Regions from separate parts of the Blautia sp. 210820-DFI.6.14 genome, predicted to be linked through region 1. Evidence: predicted binding sites of a transcription regulator. Region 1 holds the regulator's gene; the other holds the start of a gene.
What was found. Region 1 encodes HrcA, which represses chaperone genes, less so after heat shock. Its sites were predicted from a motif close to TGTTAGCACTCNNNNNNNNNGAGTGCTAACA; they were not measured.

Region 1 (15,665 bases):
GGCTGTGGAGAAGATATTCATATCCTGTCTCTGGAAGATTGGATGACGGGCTACATTCACTTCTACGAGCAAATCACCTCTCGGACCACCATTGGTTCCAGGTTCTCCTTTATCACGGATACGGATACTCTGTCCATTGTCAATACCGGCCGGAATAGAAACCTGAATCTTCTTTCTGGAAGAAGTATATCCTGTTCCACGGCAGGAAGTACATTTTTCTTTGATAATCTTACCGGTTCCATTACATTCCGGACAAGTCTGTACATTTCGAACCATGCCAAACATAGACTGCTGTGTATAGACGATCTGACCTTCTCCGTTACATTTCGGACAGGTAGTCGGCTGTGTTCCCGGCTTTGCACCAGTTCCATGACAGGTCGTACATTCATCCTTCAGAACGATCTCCAGTTCCTTGTCACATCCAAACACTGCCTCTTCAAATGTAATATTCACACGGGCGCGTAAATTTGCACCCTTCATCGGTCCATTATTGGCACGACGTCTTCCACCGCCGCCAAACAGATCTCCGAAAATATCCCCGAAGATATCTCCCATGTCTGCACCGTTGAAATCAAATCCACCAAAGCCGCCGGCACCACCGCCGCCCTGTTCAAACGCTGCATGACCAAACTGATCGTACTGGCGTCTCTTTTCTGCATCACTTAAGACACTGTATGCCTCTGTTGCTTCTTTGAACTTAGCTTCTGCTTCTTTGTCTCCCGGATTAACATCTGGATGATACTTCTTGGCTAATTTTCGATATGCGCTTTTTAATTCTGAATCACTGGCAGTCTTGCTGACACCCAGGACCTCATAGTAATCTCTTTTATCAGCCATCTTTTCTCTTTCCTATATGTTAGATTTGCGTTATTGTTCTTATGCAGCTATATGCCACACAAAATATTATTATAATCCCCCAATGCCACTCATGCAAGCATGAATGGCATCTAAGGTTTTACATCTTATTTTTTACTTTATTATACTTCCTTGTAATCAGCGTCTACGACATCATCACCGTATCCAGCTTCGTTGCCGCCCTGTGCAGCACCTGCACCAGCACCAGCTCCCGGATTCGGTCCAGCCTGACCGCCTGCCTGCTGTGTCTGCTCATACATTTTTGCGAAAAGTTTCTGAGCACTTTCCATCATCTTTTCCTGAGCAGCTTTGATATCAGCGATCTGTGCATCTGTCATTTCTGCATTTGCTGTCTGAGCAAGGAGATCTTTCAGTGCATTCAGATCTGTTTCAACTGCAGCTTTATCGTTTGCATCAATCTTATCGCCAGCTTCTTTCAGTGCATTCTCAACCTGGAATACCATAGAGTCTGCATTGTTTCTTGTGTCGATTCCCTCTTTACGTTTCTTATCCTGAGCTTCGAACTCAGCAGCTTCTTTAACTGCTTTGTCGATTTCAGAATCAGACATATTGGAACCAGCTGTGATTGTGATGTGCTGTTCTTTACCTGTTCCAAGGTCTTTGGCAGAAACATTTACGATACCGTTGGCATCGATATCAAATGTAACTTCGATCTGCGGAACACCACGACGTGCTGGCGGGATTCCATCCAGACGGAACTGGCCAAGGGATTTGTTGTCCTTCGCGAACTGACGCTCACCCTGTACAACGTTGATATCTACTGCTGTCTGGTTGTCTGCTGCTGTAGAAAAGATCTGGCTCTTCTTTGTCGGGATTGTAGTATTTCTCTCGATCAGACGAGTTGCGATACCACCCATTGTCTCGATAGACAGTGACAGTGGAGTAACATCCAGAAGAAGAATGTCACCGGCACCTGCATCACCAGCAAGTTTTCCACCCTGTACGGAAGCACCAAGTGCAACACATTCATCCGGGTTCAGAGATTTGCTTGGTTCTTTACCTGTGAGCTGTTTTACTTTGTCCTGTACTGCCGGGATACGTGTAGATCCACCTACCAAAAGTACCTGGCCAAGCTCAGAAGCTGTGATACCTGCATCTGACAGTGCACGGCGAACCGGTTCTGCTGTCTTTTCTACCAGATCATGTGTCAGTTCATCAAATTTAGCTCTTGTAAGGTTCATATCAAAATGCTTCGGTCCTTCTGCTGTTGCAGTAATGAACGGAAGGTTGATGTTTGTTGTTGTTGCAGAAGAAAGTTCTTTTTTAGCTTTTTCAGCTGCTTCTTTCAGTCTCTGAAGAGCCATCTTATCTGCGCTTAAGTCTACGCCTTCTGCTTTCTTGAATTCTTCGATCATCCAGTCTGTAACTTTCTGGTCAAAGTCATCACCGCCAAGACGGTTGTTACCAGCTGTGGAAAGAACTTCGATAACACCATCACCGATCTCGATAACAGATACATCGAATGTACCACCACCTAAGTCGTAAACCATGATTTTCTGTTCTTTTTCGTTGTCAAGTCCATATGCAAGAGCTGCTGCTGTAGGCTCGTTGATGATACGTTTTACATCAAGACCTGCAATCTTACCGGCATCCTTTGTTGCCTGACGCTGAGCATCATTGAAGTAAGCCGGAACTGTGATAACAGCTTCTGTTACGCTTTCTCCAAGATATCCTTCTGCATCTTTTTTCAGTTTCTGAAGGATCATCGCGGAAATTTCCTGCGGAGAGTATTTCTTGTCATCGATTGTTACACGATAATCGGTACCCATCTCTCTCTTGATGGAAGAGATTGTTCTCTCTGCATTTGTTACTGCCTGACGTTTTGCAGGCTCACCTACCAGACGTTCTCCTGTTTTTGTGAAAGCAACTACAGACGGTGTAGTTCTTGCTCCTTCTGTATTTGCGATAACGGTTGGCTGTCCACCTTCCATTACAGCTACACAACTGTTTGTTGTACCTAAGTCAATACCAATGATTTTTCCCATGATAATATTCCTCCTGTATATATTCTAAGATTATTATATATTCTAGTTTGTCCTTCCAGAATCAAGATGCTCTACGCATCTTTCGTGCTATGCACTTATGATTCTGTCAGGATCGTGCCAGAAAAAGTAAATGTCTGCTTCGCAGCCGCTTCCTTTTTCCTTGAGCACGATCAGTTTGCAACTTTTACCATGCTGTGGCGGACTACAAATCCCTTGTAGGTGTATCCTTTCTGAAGCTCCTCCACAACAATATTTTCTCCAACAGATTCATCCTCCACATGCATCACTGCATTGTGGAAATCCGGATTAAATTCTTTTCCAACAGCTTCGATCGGTTCTACTCCCATGCCTTCCATTGTAGTGGTAAACTGTTTGTAGATCTTCTGCATTCCCTCTGCAAATGGATCATCTTCCGGAGCCTGTGCAAGGCCTCTTTCAAAGTTATCTACAACCGGAAGGATCTTCTCGATGATATCCTTTGCTCCGATCACATACATGCTGGATTTTTCTTTTTCCGTACGTTTACGGAAGTTATCAAACTCAGCCATGTTACGCTTCAGCCTGTCAGTCAGATCTTCAATCTGCTGTTCCAGCTTATTGTCTTTTTTCTTTTTGCCAAAGAAAGAATTTTTTCCTTTGGTTTCTTTATCAGATTCCTTATCGTCTTCAGCTGCACTCTCGGTTTCCTCTGTGGTTTCCGTTCCTGCGGTTGCCTCCGGCGATTCTTCTACTGGTTCTGTAACAGGTTCTGTTTCCGGAAGGTCTTTCTCTGTTTCTTCCTGTACGCCAGCTTCTTTTTTATTTGTTTCTGACACGTTCTTTCTACCGCCTTTCCAGTCTGACAGCTAACTGTCTTGATTACTTTTATTTTTTTTGAATACCTCATCGAGTTCGACCTTGAGAGTCTTCAGACTATTTACTACATTTTCATAATCCATTCGTTTCGGTCCTACGATACCGATTGTTCCATGCATGCCCTCTCCCAGTTCATAAGTTGCAGTAACAACACTGCAATCTTTCATGGTAGAAATCGGAAGTTCATCTCCGATATACACCTGAACACCGGTATTGTCATCTGCCATCCGCTCCTTGACCAAATCAACCAACTGCTGTTTTTCTTCAAAAGTAGAAATCAGCTCAGTGGCTTTGGTCTTATCCGACAGTTCCGGATATTTAAAGAAGTTCGTTGCACCAGACGTATAGATTTCCAGATCGTCTTCATCGACATGAATGGTTGCTGCAACTGCATCCAACACTCTTGCTACCAGTCCACTGTGGATTCCTGCCTGTTCTTTCAGTCTGGCAATCATGCCCAGATTAATGTCCTGTATCGGCAGGCCATTCAGATTGGTATTAAGAAGAAGGTTCAGCTTCAGAAGTGTCTCATCATCCATTTCTTCATCCAGATCAATGATTTGATTACGGATGACATTTCCTTCGCAGACAACCACAGCTACTAACTGCAACTCATTGACACGGGACAGCTGAATAAATTTCAATTTATTGCCGCTGTACTGAGGAACTGAAACCATCGTCGCGTAATTGGTATTGGAAGCCAGGACACGTGCTACATTCTTAAGCACTTTTTCCATTTTATCGGTCTTCTCAATCATCAGATTACGGATTTCTGCAATTTCATCTTCCTTTTCTCTCATCAATTCATCCACATAAAGCCGATAGCCTTTATCAGAAGGGATTCTTCCTGCCGATGTATGTGGCTGAACGATGTAGCCCATGTCTGTCAGGTCAGACATTTCATTTCGGATCGTTGCTGAGCTGACATTCAGGTCTGCATCCTTGGATATTGTCCTGGATCCTACCGGTTCGCCCGTTTCCATGTATGTCTTGATGATCGCTTTCAGAATTCTTTTCTTACGATCCGTCAATTGTTCATCCATGTTCTCAGCTCCTTTCCTATTAGTCTGTTAGCACTCATTAATGAAGAGTGCTAACATCTATATTGTTAAGATAGCACTGTCGTAATTGTTTGTCAACATCTAATTTATATTTTTTAAAAAAATCGAAAAAAATCACAGTACGGACACAAATCGGGAAAATCTACCTTTCCACTCTGTTACTTTGTGTCAAAAGTACTGTGATTATGTGAATTTCTGTTCTTAATTTATTATGAATGCATTTTTTAATATGCTTCGTTTACTTTCTCAGATTCCGCTTTTACGGATAGCTTCTACAACTTCGCGGATTTTTTCCGGTGGCAGGACGAGAGCGAAACGTACATATCCTTCACCATGCGGTCCAAAACTTGCACCAGGAGTCACAATAACACCGGCTTTTTCCATCAGTTCCATGCAAAATGCCATACTGTCTGTACGTCCTCCCGGGATTCTTGCCCATACGAACATCGTTCCCTTACCATTCGGAAGGTCCCATCCGATTTCACGAAGGCCATTACAGAGTGCATCTCTTCTTTCCTGATACATTCTGCACTGCTCCTGCACACTTTCCAATGGGCCATTCAATGCTGCGATCGCTGCCTTCTGAATTGGCAGAAACATTCCAAAATCGATCTGGCTTCTCAGCTTGCGAAGTGCCGCGATCACATCTGGACGCCCAACCAGAAAACTGATTCTTGCTCCTGTCACATTGAAGGATTTCGAAAGGCTGAAAAATTCCACGCCGATTTCTTTCGCTCCTTCTGTTGCAAGGAAACTTCCGCCATGTGCTCCGTCAAAGATGATATCACTGTATGCGTTGTCATGAATGATCAAAATATCATATTTCTTCGCAAAGGCAATGATTTCTTCATATAATCCCGGTGTTGCAATGCTTCCTACCGGATTGGAGGGCAGAGAAACTACCATGTATTTTGCTTTCTTTGCAACTTCTTCCGGAATATCCTTTACATATGGAAGAAAGTCGTGTTCTGCCACCAGCGGATAATAGTATGGCACTGCGCCTGCCATCAGACTGCCTGCTGCAAATACCGGATAACATGGATCTGGAAGAAGAACAACATCTCCCTCATCGCAAAGTGCCATTCCAAGATGTCCCATACCTTCCTGACTGCCGTAAACAGTCATAACCATATCCGGTGTCAGATTCACATCAAAACGTTTCTTATAATAAGTACATACTGCTTCCAGAAGTTCTGGCAGATCACGAAGACTGTACTTCCAGTTATTGTCATCCATTGCCGCAGCAGCAAGTGCCTTCTTAATGTGTTCCGGTGTCTTAAAATCCGGAGTTCCCACACTCATATTATAAATTTTCATGCCCTGTGCTTCCAGTTCCATACGTCTGTTATTCAGGGCTGCAAAGATTTCTTCTCCAAATCTGTCTAATCTTTTGGAAAACTGCATATCGATTACCTCTTTCGTTTAGTGCTTGTTCCATTTTAGCACTCTCTCCATTACTGTACAAGAGTAAAGTAAAACTTTTTACAGACAGGGGGAATTTCTCTTTGAGCTTATAAACTTTTTCTATTCATCCATTTCATCGAGGCTTTTCTTCAATTCGATCATCTTGTCACGCAACTCTGCCGCCTGCTCAAAGTTGAGATCTGCTGCTGCTGCACGCATCTGTTTCTCCACCTGACCTATCAGCTTCGTCAGTTCTTTTCTTGTCATGGACTCCGGATCTTTCTTAAGCTTGTCTTCCGTCTCGGCGACTGCCTTGGAAACCGTGATCAGATCACGAACTGCTTTCTTGATCGTAGTCGGCGTGATTCCATGTTCTTTATTGTAAGCCTCCTGAATCGTTCTTCTTCGCTCTGTCTCCTGAATGGCTTTTCGCATGGAATCTGTCATGACATCTGCATACATGATAACATGCCCCTCACTGTTACGGGCCGCACGTCCAATCGTCTGGATCAGAGAAACTTCTGAACGCAGGAATCCTTCTTTATCCGCATCAAGAATTGCAACCAATGTAATCTCCGGAATATCCAATCCTTCTCGCAAAAGATTGATACCAACCAGCACATCAAAGACATCCAGACGCATGTCACGAATGATTTCTGCACGTTCCAAAGTATCAATATCCGAATGCAGATAACGAACACGGATGCCGACATCTTTCATGTAATCGGTCAGATCTTCTGCCATTCGTTTTGTCAAAGTTGTGATCAAAATCTTGTGACCTTTATCGACTTCTTTATTTACTTCACTGATCAGATCATCAATCTGTCCTTCCACCGGACGAACTTCTACTTTCGGATCCAGAAGCCCAGTCGGACGAATAATCTGTTCTGCACGAAGAAGTTCATGTTCTGCTTCATACTGTCCTGGTGTCGCCGAAACAAACATAACCTGATCGAGTTTATTTTCAAATTCCGCAAAGCTCAATGGCCGGTTATCCTTCGCTGACGGCAGGCGGAAGCCATAATCTACCAGTGTCTGCTTACGGCTCTGGTCACCTGCATACATTCCTCCAACCTGTGATACAGTCTTATGAGACTCATCTATAATAAGAAGGAAGTCATCTTTAAAGTAGTCCATCAGAGTATATGGCGGCTGCCCCGGAGCAAGTCCTGTCAGATGTCTGGAGTAGTTCTCAATTCCAGAGCAGAATCCCGTCTCTTTCATCATTTCTACATCAAAATTGGTTCTCTCGGCAATTCGCTGTGCTTCGATCAACTTATCTTCACTTTTAAAATAAGAAACCTGTTCTTTCATTTCTTCAAGGATTGCGTCTGCAGCCTTCTGGATTTGGCTCTGTGGAACAACGTAATGAGATGCCGGAAAAATCGCCGCATGTTTCAGTTCATTGTGAATCTCACCGGTCAACACATCTACTTCTGTAATTCGATCAATCTCATCTCCAAAGAATTCCACACGAATTGCCCGGTCAGAATAGTTGGCCGGGAAGATTTCCAGCACATCTCCACGTACCCGGAACGTACCACGATGGAAATCCATTTCATTACGGTTATACTGAATATCGATCAGTTCTTTGATTACCTCATCCCTGTCTTTCTCCATTCCCGGACGAAGTGAGATCATCATATCAAAGAATTCTTCCGGTGCACCCAGACCATAGATACAGGATACAGAGGAAACCACAATAACATCTTTCCGTTCACAGAGAGCCGCTGTTGCAGAAAGACGGAGTTTATCGATTTCATCGTTCGTGGAAGCATCTTTTGCTATATAAGTATCCGTAGATGGAACGTATGCCTCCGGCTGGTAATAATCATAATAGGAAACAAAGTATTCCACTGCGTTCTCAGGGAAGAATTCCTTCATCTCACCGTAGAGCTGTGCTGCCAGTGTTTTATTGTGCGCAAGTACCAAAGTTGGCTTGTTTAACTGGGCGATGACGTTCGCCATGGTGAAGGTCTTACCGGAACCTGTGACACCCAGCAAAGTCTCGAACTGGTTGCCTTCTTTAAAGCCTTTGACCAGTTTTTCGATTGCCTGGGGCTGGTCACCGGTTGGTTTGTATTCGGAATGAAGCTTGAAGATTTGTTGTGAATTCTGCACAAAAACACCTCCTGGTTTTATATCAAAAAAGTTCGTCTAAATTGCTATGAGCCAAACAAACTGAAAGTCATATCAATATACCGCTATTTGATTATACACGCTTATAAATTATTGGTTCATCATATCCAAAAGTTCTCTTCCCATTAACTTCCATGCTTTCAGATACTTCCAGGAAATCATCGGAAAACTTTTCCCAAAGTTTAAAGGTCATTACCGGAGAAAACTGGCTTGTACTGCCTCCCTCCCAGATTCCGTCCTTTTCATGATAAAGTGCCGGAGTAAATTTTTCAGATTTTTTTAGTTTAGCGTAATCAACCTTCTTCATAGAATCATATGAAAATGTATTTTTATCTTCTCCTTTTGGAATTTCATAAGAAGAAAGTAAAATTCCCTGTTCTATTTCCGTGATAAGGAAAAGATGCGGGGATGCATGACGTTTCCCATTAATTTCATAGTAACTCTCTTCAACAACAAATATGTCTTTGAAATCTTCAGGAAGACTATTTATTTTGTCATTACAGATTGTATTTATATGTTCAGCATATGGATATGTTTTTCCCTCTTCCTGCATCTTATCAAATTGATCCTTATTATCAAAATGTCCTGTCATCATTCTTACAAAATTTTCAAGTTTCGTCATTTACTTTACCTCCCGCTATTTTCATATATTTATCTGATTCAAGAATAAAAATCGCCGCAAATCAAACATTTGTTCTTCACTGTTTCATTATCTCAGACTTCTACCTCAAATGGCAGCCTGTCTATAATATCTTTCTTCATATCCACACCCGGATACACTTCGATTAATTTCAGACCTTTCGGAGTAAGGCGGAAAACACAACGTTCTGTCACATATAGAACTTTCTGACCGTTTTCAATCGCACGTTTTGCTGAGAAACTGACGCTGGAGACTTTCTCTACGAATTTGGATATCTCGCCTTCTTTGTGAATCGTCACGACGCCTTTCTCCTGGGTGACTTCAAGTCCTTTGGCGTTGAATGTCATACAGAAAACAACTGTCGGAGTTTTGGCGGTGATATTGGCAAAACCGCCAATACCCGCAAATGCTCCTGTGCCTCTGTGTGCATTGATATTTCCATATTTGTCAACTTCCAGTGCACCCATAAAACAGACATCCAGTCCACCATTGTCATACAGGTCAAACTGGTTTGCCATATCATAAACCGAGGCCGCACCGATCATAGCTCCAAATGCCTCACCCGAAACAGGAAAACCTCCTATTCCGCCGGACTCTACTGTAAGTGTGATCATATCCAGCATTCCACTTTTTCTGGCAAATCTGGCAACTGTCTCCGGTATTCCAATTCCGATATTTACGATATCGTCCACTCGTAGTTCCTTTGCTGCTCTTTTTCCGATGATGTTTGCCGGAATATTGTTTTTTCGCTGTTTCTGAGAAAGATCATTGATTTTCTCATTCCAGGTATGCCATTCTTTATATGGGATCTCGAAGCTTCCGGTAAGTGCCATATACGCTTCGTTACGCTCTTGCGGTTCTGCCACAACGATTGCATCGACCAGACATCCCGGAATAATGGCATTACGCGGACGAGACGGTGTATCTACAAGACGATCCACCTGCACAATGACTTTTCCACGATTTGCCTTAACAGCCTGACAGATGGACAGTGCATCGCCAGACATAAACATATCATCAAATGTAATATTTCCTTTTCTGTCTGCAGCCGTTCCCTTGATCATGGCTATCGTGATCTTTGGCAATTTATAATAAAGAAATTCATCTCCGTCTACTTCCACATGCTTGACCAGCGAATCATCAATCGAAATACGATTAATTCCAGGTCCTTCTCTTCGTGGATCAACAAAAATATCCAGTCCAACCTTCGATAAAGCTCCCGGAAGTCCCCCCGCCTGTGCACGGATTGCATGAGAAATGCATCCAAGCGGCAGGTTATATGCCTCAAATCTATCTTCCAGTACCAGTTTCTTGGTACTCATCATCGCTCCAAAATGGCCACAGATCAGCTTGTCCACCGCACCTTCACGGATATATCCTTCCGCATTGTGTTCGTCATCCCAAACGCCGAAACCAGCGCTGGATACGATTGTCAGATGCGTCGGCGACTGCATTTTCTGGTATCTTCGATACAATGCCTCATGAAGTTCCGTCGGGTTTTCGATTCCTACAAATGAATTCACGCAGATACAGTCCCCGTCCCTGATCAGGCGAATAGCTTCATCTGCACTCATGATCTCATACATACTGTGTTCTCTCTTTCAAATTTCTCTTTTGTATACAGCTTCATAAAAGCTTCTTTCACCTGTCGAAGCCAATGTCACCTTTTATAAACTAACTACAAAAGTTTTTTGCTCAGTATAGCATATCCATAAATATATATCCATACAAAAAAATTACAGAGCATTTCTAATCCTGCTCTGTAATTTCTGTTTACTCTGTTATTTTTATTATTCTACCTCTTCCGGTTCCATGCTTAAAACATGTTCAGCATTAGCAATCACATCATACTTCTGTCTGTACTCATTGAAATATGTGTAATACTCCCAGCTGTCTGTCGGATAGATCTTGGAATCATGGATATGCGGATCCGCATCTGTATCACCGCTCTTTAAGAGTGCGGTCATTGCGCTTGCGCTGTGCGCTGCAATACGGCCAAAGCTGTTCAGGATGTCGTTAAAAACGGTTCCTTCCTCAAGTCCGCATTCTCCCTTACTGAGACGTTCTACATGGTGCATCTTTAACTCGTCACAAAGGTTTGTGATCACAGCCCCTAAAGGTGCAACTCTCTGAGCTGCTTCCTTGTCATCTTTCATAAATGCATTACAGGTGACATTGATCTCCTCTCGAACTGCCTCCATAACGATATTCAGTTCATCCCAGGCTGCCTGAGAAAACTGTGTATGATTATCATGCATTTCATTTGCCATATGTGCAATATAGGAAGCATGGTCACCAATTCTCTCAAAGTCATTGATCGTATGCAGATACAGAGAAACCTGTGTTGTTTGTGCTGTATTCATCTCACGTTTGGTAAGCTGAATCAGATATTCTCCCAGACGGCTCTCATACTTGTCGATCAGATCTTCTTTACGTTGAACCTTATCGTACTTATCCTGCTGATAATCATTCAGAAGATTCATGGCTCTGTTGACATTCTTGCGAAGTTTTTTGGACATGCCGTTCATCGCACGGTGACACTGAGCAATTGCAAGTGCCGGGTAATTGATCAGACGTTCTTCCAGAAGATCGAAGTCTGCCTCATCCTCCAGTTCCTCTGCACTGTTTTTCACTAGCATGCACACCAGTTTTTCAAGCTTCGGAATAAATGGAAACAGAACAACAACTGTAGCTACACGGAACACGGTATTCAGTGCTGCGATCGTTACCGGGGTCATGATCATATCCATAAATCCGAAATGCACGATAGCATTTGCGGTATAGAAGATAATAGACCACAAAATCAGACCGAATAAGTCATTCATCAGATAGATGAGTGCAGTTCTCTTACCATTCTTATTAGCTCCGATTGCAGAGATCAGAACTGGACAGGCTGCTCCAACACCGATACCAAGGACGATCGGGAATGCACTGGCAAATGTCAGGATTCCTGTTACGGAAAGTGCCTGCAGTACACCGACTGTCGCAGATGCACTCTGCAATACGGCCGTGAAAGCAATACCTACCAGAATACCTGCGATCGGATTGGAAAACATCGTCAGCATGTCAATAAAGACCGGGCTTTCTCTCAACGGTGCAACAGCACCACTCATGGTCTGCATACCCGTCATCAGAATTGCGAAACCAAGCATAATGTTTCCGATATTCTTATGTACGGATCTTTTGCAGAACATACGAAGAATAATACCAATGACTGCGACTACTGCTGAAATGGTTGCAGTAGAAAGAATACTTGCAATACCACCGGAGCCCTGAATGTAGGACAGGCACAGGATCCATCCTGTAATGCTGGTTCCGATGTTTGCTCCCATGATGATACCGATCGCCTGTTTCAGTTTCATCATACCGGAGTTAACAAAACCGATGACCATAACGGTAGTTGCTGAAGAAGACTGGATAACACTGGTAACACAAGTACCAAGTGCAACTCCCTTCAGCGGAGTATTGGTCATACGGTACAGAAATGCCTCAAGCTTATTACCTGCTACAAGTTTCAGGCCGTCTCCCATCAAAGACATTCCAAACAGAAATAATGCTACTCCTGAGAGCAAAGATAAGATCATTGAAAATACTGCCATTTTTTTCTCCTCTGTGGCCGTCCCGTCAGCTCTGTATTTCTTTCGGAACAGCTCCTTCTGTAAAGTATTTTTTTACATTTTCTTAACTTTGTTTTTTCTTATTTTTAACCTCATACATATTTATTATGCCATATCAATGACTCGATTACAATATTTGATTCCTTTGTATTTAAAAAAAATTATCTTTTCCACTGCGAAATGCTCTGCCTTCCCGTCTGTGAAAAAAGAGAGAGCACTGAATACTCTCTCTTTCGCTATCCTTATTTATCTGTTCTTCTTTATCTTATAAAAATACCATCTGCACCCATATAAGCACCATCCGGACAGATTTCTTCCTGCACATTTTTTCTTATTTCAGCTACCGCAGAATAATCTTCTTCCATCAGACAGTTCAATAATTTTCTGGAAATTCCAATACATATCTTTCTTTCATCCGGTTCTCTGTAATTTTCTGTAAAATATGGCACTTCCAGTGATACTTCCGCATAGAGATCATGTAATCTGAGGTTGCTGCCTTTATCCAGAAAAAGTTCACAGATTGGTTCATAATATGCCTTATAAAAATCCTCCTCAGTGAACTTCAACTGTTCCCCTTCTGTATTGCCTTCCGGTTCTCTCAATATTCCGCAGAGATAGCCATGATCATAATAGGTCATGCAGACTGCCGCCGGATCCGGGCGCACCCCATTTACAGTGCCAATTGCCTTCAGCTGGTCAGCACCTTTCTTCAGAGCCTGCTCTCTGTAGTTGCTTCCACCTTTTGCTTCCCAGACATTCCAGGCATCAGCATCCGGTCTGTAGCCTATCATCTCTGGGCGCCATTCACTGGCAAAAAAATCAATAAATTCTTTGTGATCCGGTGTCTCAATCAGATTCAGATTTGTCAGGTACTCAGATCCATACAGTCGGCGACTGATCATCTTTGTAAAAAACATTCCCATATAGTAGGAAATCACACTCTTTTCAGAAGAATCCAGATATGCGATCTTCTTTGATTTTTTCAGGCGGTCTCCCTCTGCATCAAGAGCTGTTTCTACAAGAAAAAGTTTGTATAAGAATTCAAAACGTTTCTTCTCCGGAAATGCAGCTGTCAGTCTCTGGATCGGCATTCCACAGGTAACAATTGCATGTAATAACTCTTTGTTTGTAAATTCCAATTCTATCGTATTATTTGTTAATCCGCTGTCACGATTGACAGATTCCGTCTCCAGTGACATGGTATAGATCTTATCTTCAGTTAAAATCATTTCTTTTCTCCCTGCATTCTGCAAAAATTCTACATCATTATAACATTTTACACTTGCCATACGCAATGGATTTTCACAAAAAGAAAGGGCTGATCTCTCATGCGAGATCAGCCTTAATGTATTCTTATTATTTCATGTATGTCAGCAGCCACTGATATACTTTTGCCTGCCTTGTCTTATATGTACCTACCTGTCCACCGGAATCTGTGGCAAGTGCTCTGTACACATTGATCAGATTAACCGGCTTTGCAGTTTTTCCAAGGACTCGCGTAACAGCTCCGTATCCACCTTGATGACGGATGTTGATAAACATCCCTACAGCCTGTGGATCCGATACACCAAGTTTCCGTACTTCTGCTTCATATTCGTCGATCTGCTGATACATCAGCTGGTCCTGACATTTGATTCCAACATCTGTCTGAAGCAGTTTTACAATAACTCTTGCTCTCCAGGAGCTTTTGGGAATTCGATATTTTGTCCAGTCTTCATTACATATAGCTGTCCATACATAATGATTTCCTGTATCGATCTTATTCCACTCATCCTCTCCCATCGTTGCATGAATCAGTTTCAGAAGACGCTGCGCTTCTGTACCATACCACTGACCTGCACCAATTGTGATCGCATACTCTGTACTGCTGTTTGTAAAAGCCTCTGTGAAATCACCATATTTCTGATTTCCATAAACCTGTCCACCTGTTTCCACCGCATAGAGGATTTTTTTCATGACATCCTTCTGTGCTGCAGTAAACCTGGTATTTGACATAACACTACTGTTTGATGTGTTGCCTGACGGCGTAACCTTGGGTGCCGCTGGCGTTGATGCTTTATTACTCAGCTTCACGGCTGACATATATTTTACATTACCGCCTTTTTTATATGGGCGTACTGTATACACATATTTCGTACTTGCATTCAAGCCTGTATCTGTATATGAAGTCAGATTTTTGGCCACATCAGCAACCAGAACCCATTTTCCGGCAGCAGGTCTTCTGTAAATACGGTAACCATCTGCTCTCGAGCTCTTCTTCCATGTCACTTTCATCGTTGAACTGGAAGCTGCCTTGATCGTTGTCTTCACGGTTGCAGGACGTGTAGCACCTGTTACCATAAGATATCTGCTGTATACATATTTCCCATTTTCCTTACGTATCGCACGCACTGCATACTGATACGGTTTGCTTGAGGTCAGTCTTTTATCAATGTAGCTTGTCCTGCTGGCGCTGACTTTCTTTATTCTTCTGAATGCTTTTCTTGTAGATTCTCTTCTGTAGATCACATATTCCTGTGCAAGCGGGCATTTCTCCCAGCTGATCTTAAGTGCTGTATTGCTGGAAGCTTTTATCTCTGCCTTCTCGGTAACTGCACTGATGCTTGAAACAGTGGCACTGTCTGTCGTATCTGCACTTACCGGAATGTCTGTTACAAATAATGCAGCCAGTAGCATAAGAAGTGTCAGGACTCTGGCAAAGTCTCTTTTGTACTTGTCTGTGTTATTCATGAAATCATTCCCTTCCTTATACAAAATAGCCTTTATATATTTTAAGAAATAATTGAATAAAAAGCAAGTATTTTTTACATTTTTTTTAAATTTGTTAATTTTATCTTACGTGCTGATCTATTGCAGCGTTTTTAAAGCCTCCTGCAGCTGGTTATCCTCCTCATGACTGATTTCCGTCTTATTCAACAGTTCTGATGCAAGTTTGACCTCGATATCCGGCTTGATTCCTACTTTATTAATAGAATTTCCTTTTGGTGTATAATAGTTTGAAACAGTAAGTTTCACTGCGCTTCCATCACGAAGCTGTCTCAGCTCCTGCACAACGCCTTTTCCATAAGTTGTTGTTCCGACAATCTTT
Region 2 (15,665 bases), on a different contig from region 1:
GTAGATGACAAAATCATCAAAAAAGCAATTGAAGAAGGTGTGAGCGCAGAGGAAATCTCACAGCGTTATATTGCCGAATGCAAGAAGGATATGGCTGGAATGAATGTAAAACCGGCCACCACACATCCGCTTGCGACGCAGGAGATTGACGGAATGATCGATATGATCCAGACACTGATCGACAAAGGATATGCATATCCGGTAGCCGATGGTACTGTATACTTCCGTGTAAAGAAATTTAAAGAATACGGTAAACTTTCACATAAAAATCTGGATGATCTGCAGTCAGGATTCCGTTCCCTGCAGGTATCCGGTGAAGATCAGAAAGAAGATCCGCTTGACTTCGTACTCTGGAAACCAAAGAAAGAAGGGGAACCGTTCTGGAAATCTCCATGGTGCGACGGAAGACCGGGATGGCATATTGAATGCTCCGTTATGTCCAAGAAATACCTGGGCGAGGAGATCGATATTCATGCCGGTGGTGAGGATCTTGTATTCCCTCATCATGAGAATGAGATTGCACAGAGTGAATGTTGCAATGGAGTTCCATTTGCAAAATACTGGATGCACAATGCATTCCTGAATATCGATAACCGTAAGATGTCAAAATCTCTCGGAAACTTCCGTACAGTTCGCGAGATCGGAGAGCAGTATGATCTGCAGGTGCTTCGTTTCTTCATGCTGAATGCACATTACAGAAGTCCGCTGAATTTCAGTGCAGATCTGATGGAATCATCAAAAAATGCGCTTGAGAGAATTACAGAAGCAGCAGCAAGACTTCGTGACCGTCAGGCAGCAGCAACCGTACAGGAAGCAACAGAGGACGAGAAGAAACTGATGCAGGAAGAGGCTGCATTTGTAACAAAATTTGAAGAATCCATGGATGATGATTTCAATACAGCAGATGCACTTGCAGCAGTATTTGAGCTTGTTAAATTTGCAAATACCAATGTACAGGAAGGCAGCTCAAAAGAATTTACAGGACATACACTTGAAGTTATGACAAAACTCTGTGATGTTCTCGGACTGACTCTTGAGAAGAAAGAAGAAATCCTTGATGAAGAGATCGAAAACCTGATCGCAGAGCGTCAGGCGGCCAGAAAGGCTAAAGATTTTGCAAGAGCTGACGAGATCAGAGGTCTGCTCCTGGATAAGGGGATTGAGCTGAAAGACACTCGCGAGGGCGTAAAATGGAAACGAATCTGATACAGCTGAAGGAACTGTTTCATTTGGAAGACCAGGATCTGCGGAGTTATTCTCCGCTGACACTGGCATATATCGGAGATGGAGTTTATGAACTTATTATTCGGACAATACTTGTTAAGAAGGGAAATTGTCCGGTAAACCGTCTTCACAAAAAAGCGAGCAGTCTCGTAAAGGCTGGAGCACAGTCTGCGATCATGGAAGTCATTGAAGAGGAACTGACACCGGAAGAACTGAGTGTTTATCGGAGAGGGCGTAATGCACATTCTCCGACAATGGCGAAACATGCGACGATGGCAGATTATCGCAGAGCAACAGGATTTGAGGCTCTGATGGGATATTTATATTTGAAAGAGGATTACACACGGATGCTCACTTTGGTCCGTATGGGAATCGGAGAGGACATATTATGAGTGAACAGATAGAAGGACGTAATGCGGTGCTGGAAGCTTTCCGTTCTGGCAAATGCGTAGACAAGCTTTTTATTCTGGATGGCTGTCAGGATGGTCCGGTAAGAACGATCGCGAGAGAGGCACGAAAGACAGACACCATTATTAACTATGTAAGCAAAGAGAGACTTGATCAGCTCAGTGAGACGCATGCACATCAGGGCGTGATTGCGCAGGTTGCTGCTTATGATTATAGTACCGTGGATGAAATTCTTGCAAGAGCAGAGGAAAAAGGTGAGGCACCGTTCCTTATTATCCTGGATAATGTGGAAGATCCGCATAATCTTGGAGCAATTATCCGTACCGCAAATCTTGCAGGAGCGCATGGAGTGATCATTCCAAAAAGACGTGCAGTGGGACTGACTTCTACAGTAGCAAAGACTTCCGCCGGTGCGATCAATTATACACCAGTTGCCAAGGTGACAAATATTGTAAGAACAATTGAAGAACTTAAAGAAAAAGGCATCTGGTTTGTTTGTGCGGATATGGGTGGTGAGACTATGTATGACCTTGATCTGACAGGACCAATGGGACTTGTGATCGGAAATGAAGGAGAAGGTGTCAGCCGTCTGGTAAGAGAAGCATGTGATTTTACTGCATCCATACCAATGAAAGGTGATATAGATTCTCTGAATGCTTCTGTGGCAGCAGGGGTCCTTGCATATGAGATTGTAAGACAGCGACTGGCAAAAGCAGGTAAATAAAGGGGAAACTTATATGGGCCGTTATGACCAGTACAGTGATGAGGAACTGATTGTCAGGCTGCGAGAAGGAGAGACAGAAATCTCGGATTACCTGATGGAAAAATATAAAGAATTTGTCCGCAAAAAGGCAAGAGCCATGTTCCTGATCGGGGGAGAGACAGATGACCTGATTCAGGAGGGCATGATCGGTCTTTTTAAGGCAATTCAGAATTATCAGGCAGATAAAGAAACTTCTTTTCGTACGTTTGCGAGTCTGTGTATTGACCGGCAGCTTTACAGTGCAGTTCAAAATTCCAACAGACAAAAGCATCAGCCGCTGAATTCGTATGTTTCATTGAGTGATGAGAATGAGTCTGATCATCTCGAGGGATCCTGGTCAGAAGATCCGGAAGCACTTATTATTGATCAGGAAAGTACAAGAACTCTGGAACGCGAGATCACGAAAGTTTTAAGTCCGATGGAGAATAAAGTCCTGGATTATTATCTCCGGGGATACGGGTATGTGAAGATTGCAGAGATTATGGGAAAAACACCGAAATCAATTGATAATGCGCTGCAGCGTATCCGTGGAAAAATACGCAATTTTTCTGCACCTGTACAAAAGTGATGTTCTGTTATGCACAGAAACACTTTTCCCTTTCCTTTTTTGGATAAAAGTAGTAATATTATAACAATATCACATTGGAATATCAAAGAGAGTTCTCTTGGATATGAAAGTATGAAAGGAGAAGCATAATATGGCAAAGATCAATAAATATTGGGGATATGTAGCAGTTGGAGCGGTAGCTGCCGCTGCGGCAGGAGCTATCGCAGCACTTGTACTGAAGAAAGATCCGTTAGATGATTTTGATGACTTCGATGATGATTTCGAAGATGAGGCAGGCGAAGAAGAAACTGCTGAGAAAGAAGAAAAGAAAGAAACAAGCGAAGATTTTGCATCCTGGGATGAAGCAGAAGAAGCTGTAGAGAAAGCAGTAGAAGAAACTGCTGAAACAGCAGATGCAGAAGAGGCTGTTGAAGAAGTGATCCAAGAAGAAAAAGAAGACGAAGATACAGAAGAGGAATAAATAATCCTTCATGGATAAGTAGAACTGCTGTTTTATGAATGCACTGCATTTGTAGGACGGCAGTTTTTTATGTTAAAAAGAGAGACAGACCTTTATGGTCTGCCTCTCTTGAAATAGTTGTGTTTATTTAGGAAGTCTGAAAGAACTCTTCAGAGATACGATACGGTTAAATACCGGAGCACCTTCTTTAGAATCATGAATATCTGCACAGTAGAATCCGTTTCTTACAAACTGGAAACTGTCATAGACTTTTGCTTCCATAAGAGCCGGCTCAACATAAGCAGTGACAGTTGTAAGAGAGTTTGGATTTACGTTCAGAGAACCATCTTCTTTGTTGTATACACCTTTTTCTTCGTCTACAATGTTTTCGTAAAGACGTACAGTTGCTTCTTTGGCATTTGTAGCTTCTACCCAGTGAATCGTTCCTTTTACTTTACGTCCGTCCGGAGCGTTTCCGCCTTTTGTTGCCGGATCATAAGTACAATGTACAACTCGTACTGTACCGTCATCATCTGCTTCATATCCTGTACAGGTTACAAAATAAGCATTCATCAGACGTACTTCTGTACCAACGAAAAGTCTCTTATATTTACGTGGTGGATCGATCATGAAGTCATCGCGTTCAATATATAATTCACCGCTGAATGGAATCTTACGGGTTCCAAGTGCTTCGTTTTCCATGTTATTCGGAGCATCGAGATATTCAACCTGTCCTTCCGGATAGTTGTCGATCACGAGCTTGATTGGATCCATAACTGCCATCATACGAGGGCGTTTTAATTTCAGGTCTTCACGGATACAGTACTCAAGCATTGCATAGTCTACGGAGCTGTTTGCTTTGGAGACACCGCAGAGATCTACGAACATTTTGATGGATTCCGGTGTAAAGCCTCTTCTGCGAAGAGCTGCGATGGAAACAAGACGTGGATCATCCCATCCGTCTACGATTCCGTCTTCAACCAGTTTCTTAATATAACGTTTACCTGTTACGACGTTGGTCAGATACAGTTTCGCAAATTCAATCTGTTTCGGCGGATGTGGGTATTCCAGCTCACGAACGACCCAGTCATAAAGCGGACGATGGTCTTCGAATTCCAGTGTACAGATGGAGTGTGAGATTCCCTCGATAGCATCCTCGATCGGATGAGCAAAGTCATACATTGGATAAATGCACCAGGTGTCGCCGGTTCTGTGGTGGGTCATATGAGCAACACGGTAGATGACCGGATCACGCATGTTCATGTTAGGAGATGCCATATCGATCTTGGCACGAAGAACTTTTTCTCCATCGGCATATTTGCCTTCTTTCATTTCTTCAAAAAGCTGGAGATTTTCTTCAACAGAACGGTTACGGTACGGGCTCTCTTTTCCAGGTTCTGTCAGAGTTCCACGGTACTGGCGGATCTCATCGGCAGTCAGGTCACAGACATAAGCTTTTCCTTTTTTGATCAGTTTGATGGCTGCTTCATACATCTGTCCAAAGTAATCAGAAGCAAAGAAAAGTCTGTCCTCCCAGTCAGCACCAAGCCATTTGATATCAGCTTTAATAGATTCTACAAATTCACTTTTTTCTTTTGTAGGGTTTGTATCATCAAAACGCATATTAAACTTGCCGTTGTATTCCTGGGCAAGTCCGTAATTCAAAAGAATGGATTTGGCATGTCCGATATGGAGGTATCCATTAGGCTCCGGTGGGAAGCGGGTGTGTACGGTATCATAAACACCCTCTGCAAGGTCTTTATCAATGATGTTTTCAATAAAATTTTTAGAAACGGTTTCGTTTTCCATCTCTTTCCCTCCTGAATGTTTCTTTAAAGGTTAATCATATCATAAAAACGCCGGATTTAAAAGATTTCAAGAGAAAAATATCGAGAAATAAATGTAAAAAAACACAAAGGCAAAAAAAACAAATTGCCTGTTGACAGGGTATGCTTTTTCTGTTAATATTATCAACTGTGAGCGACAGAAATGTCCGCTTATGGAAATGCTGCTGTGGCTCAGTCGGTAGAGCGTCGCCTTGGTAAGGCGGAGGTCACGGGTTCGATTCCCGTCAGCAGCTTTATTTTTTTGCAAAAATGAAAGTTGGCATATATTCCTTGCAGATATGGGAATTGGTGCCGACTTTTTTTACATTTTCACGGTTGCACGATGTTAGGTGACAGGGTATACTGTTACAGAAGTAAATGCTTTGATTTACACAAACAGAAAACAGTAGAAAAGGGATATTATATGAGAAAAATCATACTTGCTTCTGCTTCACCAAGACGCAGAGAGCTTCTGGCGGCAGCCGGTGTTATTTTTCAGGTATGCGCAGCTGACGGAGAGGAAAAGATTACTTCGGATAAACCAGAAGAAATCGTTCGAGAGTTGTCGGAACAGAAAGCAACTGCAGTTGCACTGAATTTTGATATGGAAGAGGGGACGGTTGTGATCGGAGCAGACACAATTGTTTCTTATAATAATGAAATCCTCGGAAAACCGGTCGATGAGTCCGATGCATTTAAGACACTTAAAATGCTTCAGGGAAATATACATCAGGTATATACAGGGGTAACAGTTTTGATAAAGAAAAATGGAAAATGGGAGAATATCTCATTTTCTGAGAGTACAGATGTTTCTTTCTACCCGGTCTCCGATGAGGAAATCAGAACTTATATTGCGAGTGGTGAACCAATGGACAAAGCCGGAAGCTATGGTATTCAGGGCGGATTTGGCATTTATGTGAAAGAAATCCGGGGAGAGTATACGAACGTAGTGGGATTGCCGGTTGGCAGACTTTTTTATGAAATGAAGAAACATGGGATTGAATTAAGGGGATAAACAAATGATAAAGGCTTGTATTTTTGATCTGGATGGTACTTTGGCAAATACACTGGAGTCAATGGCTTATGTGGCAAATGAGATTTTAAAGAGTATGAATCTCAAACCACAGCCGGTGGAAAACTTTAAATATTACAGTGGGGAAGGGGCGGATATGCTCATTCGCCGCTGTCTGAAAGATGCCGGTGATCCGGAACTGACACATTATGAAGAAGTTCGCAGGATTTACAGAAAAAAATTTGATGAAGATCCATTATACAAAGTTGTACCATATGAAGGCATTAAAGAAATGCTGAAGGAGCTGAAAAAACGTGGAATGAAGCTGGCAGTCTGCTCGAACAAACCACATGTGGCAGCTGTGAAAGTAATAGAGAAGATGTTTGATGGGTATTTTGACTTTGTGATCGGACAGAGTGATTCAATACGAAGAAAACCAGCTCCGGATGGTCCTTTGAAAGCGGCGTCAGAATTTGGCGTATCTCCATCAGAGTGTATGTATGTAGGTGACACCAAAACAGATATGGAAACAGGAACTGCTGCAAAAATGCATACGGTAGGAGTACTCTGGGGATTTCGTGACCGTGAGGAACTGGAGAGTAATGGTGCGGAAAAAGTAGCTGAGAAACCACAGGATTTATTATATATATGCGAGGAATGGAAAAATGATTAAACTTGTTGCAAGTGATCTGGACGGAACTTTACTTTTTAAGGGGGCGCAGAGCCTTCCGGAAGAAATTTTCCCACTGATCAGACAGTTAAAAAAAATGGGAATACTGTTTGTGGCTGCAAGTGGACGTCAGTATGCAAATATGAAAAAAATGTTCCGGCCAGTAGTGGATGATATGGCGTTTATCAGCGAAAATGGCGCTCTTGCTGTGTATAATGAAAAAGTTCTTTATCAGGACAGTTTTGAACAGGAGCTGGTCCGTGAAATCGCAGAAAGTATTTATGACAAAGAAGGATCAGAATTTACCTGTTCCACGAAAGATTTTTACTATATCAGACCGAAAACAGAACATTTCAGAGATCTGATGATCAATGTCGTTGGAAATGTCTGCAAAGAAATCAATAGCTTTGAAGAAATCACGGAACCGTGTATGAAACTGGCAGTATATGAAAGAGGCGGACTGCAGGACGATACGATTCATTACTGGAATGAACGCTTTGGGGACAAATGTACAGTTGTGACTTCCGGAACAGCATGGGTGGATTTTATTCCTTTTGATACCAATAAGGCAAAAGGCGTTGAAAAATATCAGGAGATTCTGGGAATCAGACCGGAAGAATGTATCGTGTTTGGCGATGAATACAATGATATTGCCATGCTGAAATCTGTTCCGTACAGTTTCGCAATGGCACATGCCAAAGATGGAGTAAAACAGGCAGCGGCATATGAAACGGAGAGAGTTGAGACAATACTAAAAAAGCTGATTACGGCGAAAGGAAACATTGAGGAGGTATTGAAATAATGTATACAGAAGAGAGTATTGAGGTTTTTTTGAAAGAACAAGGCAGACTTTATGATGAACCGGTAGCTGAGACTGTGGAAGAAGCGGAGGAATTTCTGGAAGACTGCATGGCTGTTGAAGTAAAAAATATCAAAGAAGTCAGAAAGTATCTGGATGAAGCAGGAGCAGATGTCAGTGGAATGTCTGATGAGGAACTGGAAGAAGCATGTGAAGTTTTTACACTTCCATCCGGTGGCTATCTGATCGTGGAAGGATAAGAAAATTCATAAAAAAGACGTATATCCCTGGTCGATAAGTAATATGACCGGGGATATTTTTGTGTAGAGGAACAATGTGGTAATGTAACAGTTCTGTAAAATACAAATTACATTCGATAAAAAACCTGTGTTATAATTTTTTACAGGAGACGGGGTATAGATACCGACAAAGAATTAAAGAAAAGTTAAAGTCGAATTCTATAAGAAATAAATCAGGACAGAACAAATCTAAAAGGAGGATGAATCATGCGGAAAGAGAGAATTCTTGCAGTCATTATGTCGGTGCTTCTGGCATTGTCGATGATTCCTGCAACAGTGTTTGCAGCAGAAATTCCAGCACTGGATGGTAAATTGAAGATTCAGGGAACTGCAGCAGAAGGCAGAACATTGAGTGCGGAATTTAAAGAAGTAAAGCCAGAGGGAGTGACGGAGGATGATGTTGCCTATCTCTGGGAGAGAAAAACAGTTGAGGATGAGGAAATAGAGAAAGCAGGGGAGAAGCCTGAACTGAAAGAACTCGGAAAAGACAAGACTTATACAGTAACACAGGATGATATTGGTTCCAAAATTGTCCTGACGGTCACCGGCAAAGAAGAAAATGGTTATACCGGAAGTCTGAAAGTTGTATCAGATACAGTAATAGATGCGCAGATTGCTGCTGGCCAGGAGGCAAAAGCAGCAGAAGAAAAGGCTGCCGCTGCAGATACTGCTGAACAGCAGGCTGCACAAGAAACAGAAAATGAACAGTCTCAGAATACAGATGCTTCTGCTGATACAGAAGAAACAACACAGACTGGTGTGTCCGAGGATACAGACACAACCTATCAGGAGGATTCTACACAGGCAGGAACTGAGAATATAGAAGGCATTCCCGCTGCTACAACAGATGAAGAGAAGCAGCAGAGTGAAAGTGCAGGTTCTGAATCTGTGGATGGTATTCCGGAAGCAACAGAAGACGGCACATATGGACAGACAAATGATGCAGCAGATACTGCGGACTCTCAGGAAAACAACGATACGGGAAAAACGGAAACTCCAACAGCAGATGCAAGTATCGTCATTGGAGATGGAAATTCTGAAGTTGTAGATTTTGGAACTGTGATTTCCGGTCAGGAAGACAGTATACAGGCACAGTATGTAACGGTAACGAATACCGGCAATACTACGTTGAATTTTACAGATATCAGTCCGGAACATTTTATGGTTCAGGATATTTCAGATCCAATGGAACAGAATAGCAGTCAGCAGCTGTGGATCGTACCGCGTGCCGGGATAGCAGCAGGAGAGTATGATGATACGATCACATATACCAGTGAAGAAGGTGTAGAAGTTTCGTTTGAAGCAAAGATGACAGTCGAGGCAGCAAAGGATGATGCACAGAACGGCAACGGACAGGATGATCAGAAAACAGATACAGGAAATACATCAGATCCGACAGCAGATGATCAGAATAAAGGTGATGAAACTCCGGCGGACAGTACAACAGATCCTTCGAATGATGCGAACACTTCAGATGGCGGAAATAATGGAAGTACCACAACAGAAGTTACACTGGCAGTAGATGATACTGTTGCAGAGTCCGGGTTGACATTTAAATCTACAGAAAGCCAGCAGATCACTGTAAAAAATAATTCCGCACAGGCAGTGAAAGTAGCTGCTTCTTCAACAGGTGCGGCGCCTGCAGTGACAATAGATCCTTCCGAACAGGAGATTCCGGCTGGTGAAAGTGCGACATTTACAGTTACACCGGCAGAAAATCTGGTAACAGATACTCCTTATCCGGATAATATTTTGTTCGCGGATAAGAATAACAGCGATAATAAGATCATAGTTCCTGTGAATGTTACGATACCTGCTCCGGCAGTGAGCAATGTTACACGCGATCCTAAAGATGGTCCTGACTTTGGAACATTGGTAGATGGATATACAGAACTTCCGGCGCCTCAGACGATCACACTGACAAATGAAGGAAATGCAGATGCTGTTCTGTCTGATGCAGTCAGCAGTACAGGCGCAGCCCAGGGACAGTATTTTGATATTACCTGGCAGGCACAGACTGTTAAGAGCGGAGATAAGGCTATATTTACAATTCAGCCAAAGATCAATCTTACAGCGAATGCGACTCCTTATACAGAAACATTTACGATTACAGATGCTACAAATGGAAAGAGCATTCCGATCACTGCGACAGTTACAGTAAATCCATCAGATCCTTCTCTGAATGTATCTGAATCAATGCTCGATTTTACAACTGCAAAGCAGGGATATGGTGAGATTGCACCACGGGAGTTCATGGTCACGAACAATGGAAATGTGACAGAAACACTGGAACAGCCGGCACTGACAAATTTTACGGTTTCTGTTAATCAGCTTACACTGGCACCGGGATCAACTGCTGTTTATACAGTGCAGCCTAAGACCGGACTTGATGTGGGCGCTTATTCAGAGAATCTTAAGATTTCTTCATCTTTGGATAAATCGGTTACAGTGAATTTTCAGGTTGTGAAGGGAAATGCAGTTCTTACGAAGATCCAACAGCCGGCAGCAGTTACCGGACTTGCAAATGGAACGAAGAAGGATGCTTCCTCGCTGAAACTTCCATCTACTGTAGTGATTGAAACAACAGAAGGAAGTATGAAAGCAGCAGTTTCATGGAATGTGAAAGAAGCTTCTTATAAGCAGTCCAGTACAGATGCTCAGAAATTTACCGTATCCGGTACCGTGACGTTACCTTCCGGAGTGGATAATGATAATAAGATCAGTCTTGCTACTTCTGTGGAAGTCAGCGTAAATGCATACAGTGCAAAAGTTGCATCTGCAGAGAATAATAAGATTACAGGCATTGATGTAAATGGAGTTTATACTACACAGACAAAGATTTCCTTTACAGCAGTTGGTGCTGGAATGGATAATAATTCTCCGAAAAAAGGAGACACCCGTTATGTTCCGCAGAGCTGGACAGTCATTAATACAAATGTCTGGAACGCCGCACCATATACTGCGTCTTTTGGACTGGCACAGAGTGGGGATTATACGCTGAAAGTTGCTTTTGTACAGCAGCAGTATGATGGAAGCAGCTGGAAAGCAACAGGAACAATGGATACCAGACAGGTATCTTTCAGCATCGCAAAAGCCAAAGTGACTGCTCCTGGAACAAATCTTACACCTGCAGCGAACAGAAAGAGTTCCGTAAAAACAGGTGATAATACACCAATCCTTCCATTTGTATGTATCCTGATCATTGCGGCAGGTGCGATTGGCGGAGTGGTATTTTACAAAAAGAAAAACAAAAAATAAAAAAGAAATGAAAAACGATAAAAGTTTTGTTAGCACTCATTTAAAATGAGTGCTAATTTTTTTCTTGACTTTTGGAAAAAAGGGGATTAGTATATAGAAAAACGAAAAAAAAGAATCTAAGGAGTGTGGATAATATGGCTGAAAAGCACGGAAATTTATCAATTAACAGTGAAAACATTTTTCCTATCATAAAGAAATGGCTGTATTCTGACCATGATATTTTTGCTCGAGAACTGGTATCCAATGGTTGCGATGCCATTACAAAATTAAAGAAACTTGAAGTGATGGGAGAATATGCTTTCCCGGATGATTATAAACCGGCAGTGCAGGTCGTTGTAGATTCTGAAGCAAAGACTTTGAAATTTATCGATAATGGTATTGGTATGACTGCTGATGAAGTAGAGGAATATATTACACAGATCGCATTTTCCGGTGCAACAGAATTTCTGGAGAAGTATAAAGATAAAACAACGGATGACCAGATGATCGGTCATTTCGGTCTGGGATTCTATTCTGCATTTATGGTAGCAGATGAAGTGCATATTGATACTCTTTCTTTTAAAGAAGGTGCAACAGCAGTACACTGGACATGCGATGGTGGTACAGAATATGATATGCAGGATGGGGACAGAACAACAGTTGGTACAGAGATTACGCTGTTTCTGAATGATGAAAGCCTGGAGTTTTGTAATGAATATCGTATGCGTGAAGTCATTGAGAAATATTGTTCTTTCATGCCGGTAAATATTTATCTGTCTAATGCAAATGCAGAGCAGGAATATGAGACAATCGACGAAGCTGATCTGAGGGATGACGATGTTGTTGTTGAGCATATTCATGAAGATGCAAAGACAGAAGAGAAAGAAAATGATAAGGGTGAAAAGGAAGTTGTAGAGGTTTCTCCTGCACGTGAGCGTGTAAAGATCAACAAACGTCCGGTATCTTTAAGTGATCCGAATCCGTTGTGGATGAAACATCCGAATGAGTGCTCTGATGAGGATTATAAAGAATTCTACCGTAAGGTATTTATGGATTACAAAGAGCCATTGTTCTGGATCCACCTGAACATGGATTATCCGTTTAACCTGAAAGGTATTTTATATTTCCCGAAGATTAATACAGAATATGATTCTATTGAAGGAACGATTAAATTATACAATAACCAGGTATTTATCGCAGATAATATTAAAGAAGTTATTCCGGAATTCCTGCTGCTTCTCAAAGGCGTGATCGATTGTCCGGATCTGCCGCTGAATGTATCCAGAAGTGCACTGCAGAACGACGGATTTGTACAGAAGATCTCAGAGTATATCTCCAAGAAAGTTGCGGATAAACTGACAGGAATGTGCAAGACAGACCGTGAATCATACGAGAAATACTGGGATGATATCAGTCCATTTATTAAATTTGGCTGCATCAAGGACAGCAAATTTGCAGAAAAACTTCATGACTATATTCTTTTTAAAGATATTGATGGCAAATATCTGACATTGAAAGACTGTATAGAGCAGAATAAGAAAGAAGATGCAGCAGAGAAGGCAGAAGATACAGAGAAAAAAGAGAACTCTGAAAATAAAGATGAGGCTAAAAACAAAGAACCGGAGAAAACCACAATTTTCTATGTGACAGATCCGGTACAGCAGAGCCAGTACATCAATATGTTCAGAGAAGCAGGAAAAAATGCAGTTATTCTTTCTCACAATATTGATACAACTTTTATCTCTCACCTGGAACAGAAAGATCAGACAATTCAGTTCAAGAGAATTGATGCAGATGTGACAGAAGAACTGAAGGGTGAAGGTGCAGCAGATGAAAATACTGCAAAAACTCTGACAGAATTATTCCGTAAGAATTTGAATATGGAGAAACTGGAAGTTAAGGCAGAGAATCTGAAGAATGAATCTGTTGCAGCAATGATGACACTTTCGGAGGAAAGTCGTCGTATGCAGGATATGATGAAGATGTACAATATGTACGGAATGGATCCTGGAATGTTTGGCGGTCAGGAAACTTTGGTGCTGAATGTGAGTCATCCGCTGGTAAAATACCTTGCGGAAAATCAGGAGTCTGAACATGCAGCAGTAATCTGCCAGCAGTTATATGATCTTGCAATGTTGAGTCATAAACAGTTATCGCCAGATGAAATGACCAAATTTGTACAGAGAAGCAATGAAATTCTGATGCTTCTTACAAAATAAAAGCAAAAATTTAAAGACAATATAAAAAGAATCCCGAATATTTTCTTTTATGTGGAAAAAAATCGGGATTTTTTTATATTTTGTTGACAAAAAACAATAAATTCTATATGCTGAAATTGTATGGCGAACCTATGATTTTGTAGTTATAACATGAATAGTGTGACTCTTAAAATGTCGTTTTTTTTCGAAGAACCACGAGTTTGGTATGGAAAAGAAAAATAAGAAAAAATTGTCGTATAATAATGACAAAACAGGAAAAGGCGGAGGGAGAGCACATGAGAAAAGTATATCGATTAATCCGACAGCTGGGAATGACCTCAAAATATAAAGGATATTATTATGTTGCCGAAGCAGTAATGATGTCGATGGAACTTCAGGATTATCCAATTAAGATCACGAAGGACATCTATCCATATCTGGCAAAAAAATTCAAATCAACACCAGTTAATATTGAACATGATATTCGGACGGTCATTAATGTATGTTGGACAGCTAATAAAGAAACGATGGATCGAATCGCAGGTTATCCTCTTCGCTACAGACCTACAAACAGTGAGTTTGTAGATATGCTGGCATATTATCTCATCCAGACAGAACTGGATGCAGAAAATGCAATTGAGGAAGCCAAAAAGAATCTTACAGCCTGTCAAAATCCAATCGATGTTTTTGAAAAAATTTCGGAACTGCAGAATCCCATGTGATTTCAGGGTGTCTGTCCAGAAGAAATGTATCGGAAGAAATTCCGGTCGTACAGAATAATTCGTTGTTTTTATATTGAAGGTTTAAATTTAATCCGCGAATCTGATCAGTAGAAATCTGGAAAGAAGAATCTGCAAATAATAGTGAATACTGAGCCGGAGACAGCTGAAAAACGATTCGAAACTGTATTGGCAGTAATTTGCCGCGTATGATTGAAAAACAGTAAGATTTCAGCTCTTTCCAGGGACAGTAATCTGAATCATTAAAATTCATATTTTGCACGGTATCCGTGTCAAAAAAATCTTTGTGGATTTTTCCGTCAATTGTGAAGTTGCTGAAAGTAGTAATGGATGCTTCTACCAGAGAAAAAGAATCGAAGGTATCTCCGATCAGTAACTGATTCATGAAGCTTTTGACATCGTTGATTTTAAGTGCAAGCATTTTGAACTCCCATAATTTAGTGTAGCTTCTATTATAAAACAGAATCAAAAAAAAGAATAGAGTTTTTCGAAAAAGTCTTTTCAAATATGTAGCTATATGGTAATATAGATGTGGTATTCGATACTACATATTATGGAAAAGAGGACGATATAATTGAGCTATAAAATTGTCATAGATAGTTGTGGGGAATTATTGGATGAGTGGAAAAAAGATCCTCGCTTTGAGTCGGTAGCACTGACTTTGAGCGTTGGTGGTGAAAATATTATAGATGATGAAAATTTTGACCAGGCTTCTTTTTTAAAAAAAGTAGCTGACTGCCCGGAATGCCCAAAATCGGCATGTCCGTCACCGGAACGCTATATGAGGGCGTTTGACTGTGATGCGGATCACGTATATGCAGTTACGCTTTCAGCAGAACTTAGTGGCTCGTATAACAGTGCTGTTCTGGGAAAAAGTCTTTTGCAGGAAGAAAATCCTGGTAAGCAGATTTATGTGTTTAATTCGAAATCGGCATCTGTCGGACAGTCCCTGATTGCGATGAAAATACAGGAATGTGAAGAAGCTGGGTATTCATTTGAGAAAGTAATTGAGACAGTAGAAGCATACATTGCTGACCAGCACACGTTTTTTGTTCTGGATAATCTGGAAACGCTTCGCAAAAATGGAAGACTCAGTAAGGTAAAAGCTCTTGTGGCAAGCGCATTAAAAATCAAACCTGTCATGGGCTCTACAGATGAAGGAGCAATCTGTCAGTTGGATCAGGCAAGAGGCATGAACAAAGCTCTTGTAAAAATGGCTCAGAACATTGTAGACAAAACAAAAGACAGTGAAAATAAAATCCTTGCAATTTCTCACTGCAACTGCAGGGAGAGAGCAGTGCTTCTGAAGAATGCACTGGAAGAGAGAATGCCTGTAAAACATATCGTTATTTTGGATACTGCGGGAGTAAGCAGTATGTACGCTAATGATGGCGGTGTGATTGTAGCTGTATAAGCCCTTCCCTTTTGTGTGAGAGTGTGATATAATAACAAAAGTTTAAGCTTATACAATAAAGGAGATTC

Region 2: htpG (molecular chaperone HtpG) is a predicted target of HrcA. The motif match lies at 11,294-11,324, and genes of this name have one in related genera.

What each region holds. Positions count from the first base shown of each region.
Region 1 covers NZ_JAJCKS010000011.1:13,637-29,301, reverse strand. Annotated here, with positions in the region: gene dnaJ (molecular chaperone DnaJ) at 1-837, opposite strand, end outside; gene dnaK (molecular chaperone DnaK) at 978-2,861, opposite strand; gene grpE (nucleotide exchange factor GrpE) at 3,032-3,676, opposite strand; gene hrcA (heat-inducible transcriptional repressor HrcA) at 3,707-4,759, opposite strand; gene LI112_RS09785 (pyridoxal phosphate-dependent aminotransferase) at 5,024-6,181, opposite strand; gene uvrB (excinuclease ABC subunit UvrB) at 6,302-8,302, opposite strand; gene LI112_RS09775 (hypothetical protein) at 8,394-8,942, opposite strand; gene LI112_RS09770 (CoA-transferase) at 9,035-10,546, opposite strand; gene LI112_RS09765 (Na/Pi cotransporter family protein) at 10,751-12,559, opposite strand; gene LI112_RS09760 (hypothetical protein) at 12,838-13,806, opposite strand; gene LI112_RS09755 (fibronectin type III domain-containing protein) at 13,934-15,307, opposite strand; gene LI112_RS09750 (S41 family peptidase) at 15,425-15,665, opposite strand, start outside.
Region 2 covers NZ_JAJCKS010000029.1:7,581-23,245, forward strand. Annotated here, with positions in the region: gene cysS (cysteine--tRNA ligase) at 1-1,206, shown strand, start outside; gene LI112_RS15230 (Mini-ribonuclease 3) at 1,191-1,616, shown strand; gene rlmB (23S rRNA (guanosine(2251)-2'-O)-methyltransferase RlmB) at 1,613-2,356, shown strand; gene sigH (RNA polymerase sporulation sigma factor SigH) at 2,370-2,963, shown strand; gene LI112_RS15245 (hypothetical protein) at 3,094-3,423, shown strand; gene LI112_RS15250 (glutamine--tRNA ligase/YqeY domain fusion protein) at 3,547-5,211, opposite strand; tRNA gene LI112_RS15255 (tRNA-Thr) at 5,410-5,482, shown strand; gene LI112_RS15260 (nucleoside triphosphate pyrophosphatase) at 5,653-6,243, shown strand; gene LI112_RS15265 (HAD family hydrolase) at 6,248-6,913, shown strand; gene LI112_RS15270 (HAD family hydrolase) at 6,906-7,712, shown strand; gene LI112_RS15275 (hypothetical protein) at 7,712-7,969, shown strand; gene LI112_RS15280 (hypothetical protein) at 8,216-11,266, shown strand; gene htpG (molecular chaperone HtpG) at 11,401-13,464, shown strand; gene LI112_RS15290 (sporulation initiation factor Spo0A C-terminal domain-containing protein) at 13,740-14,165, shown strand; gene LI112_RS15295 (DUF5721 family protein) at 14,101-14,604, opposite strand; gene LI112_RS15300 (DegV family protein) at 14,758-15,597, shown strand.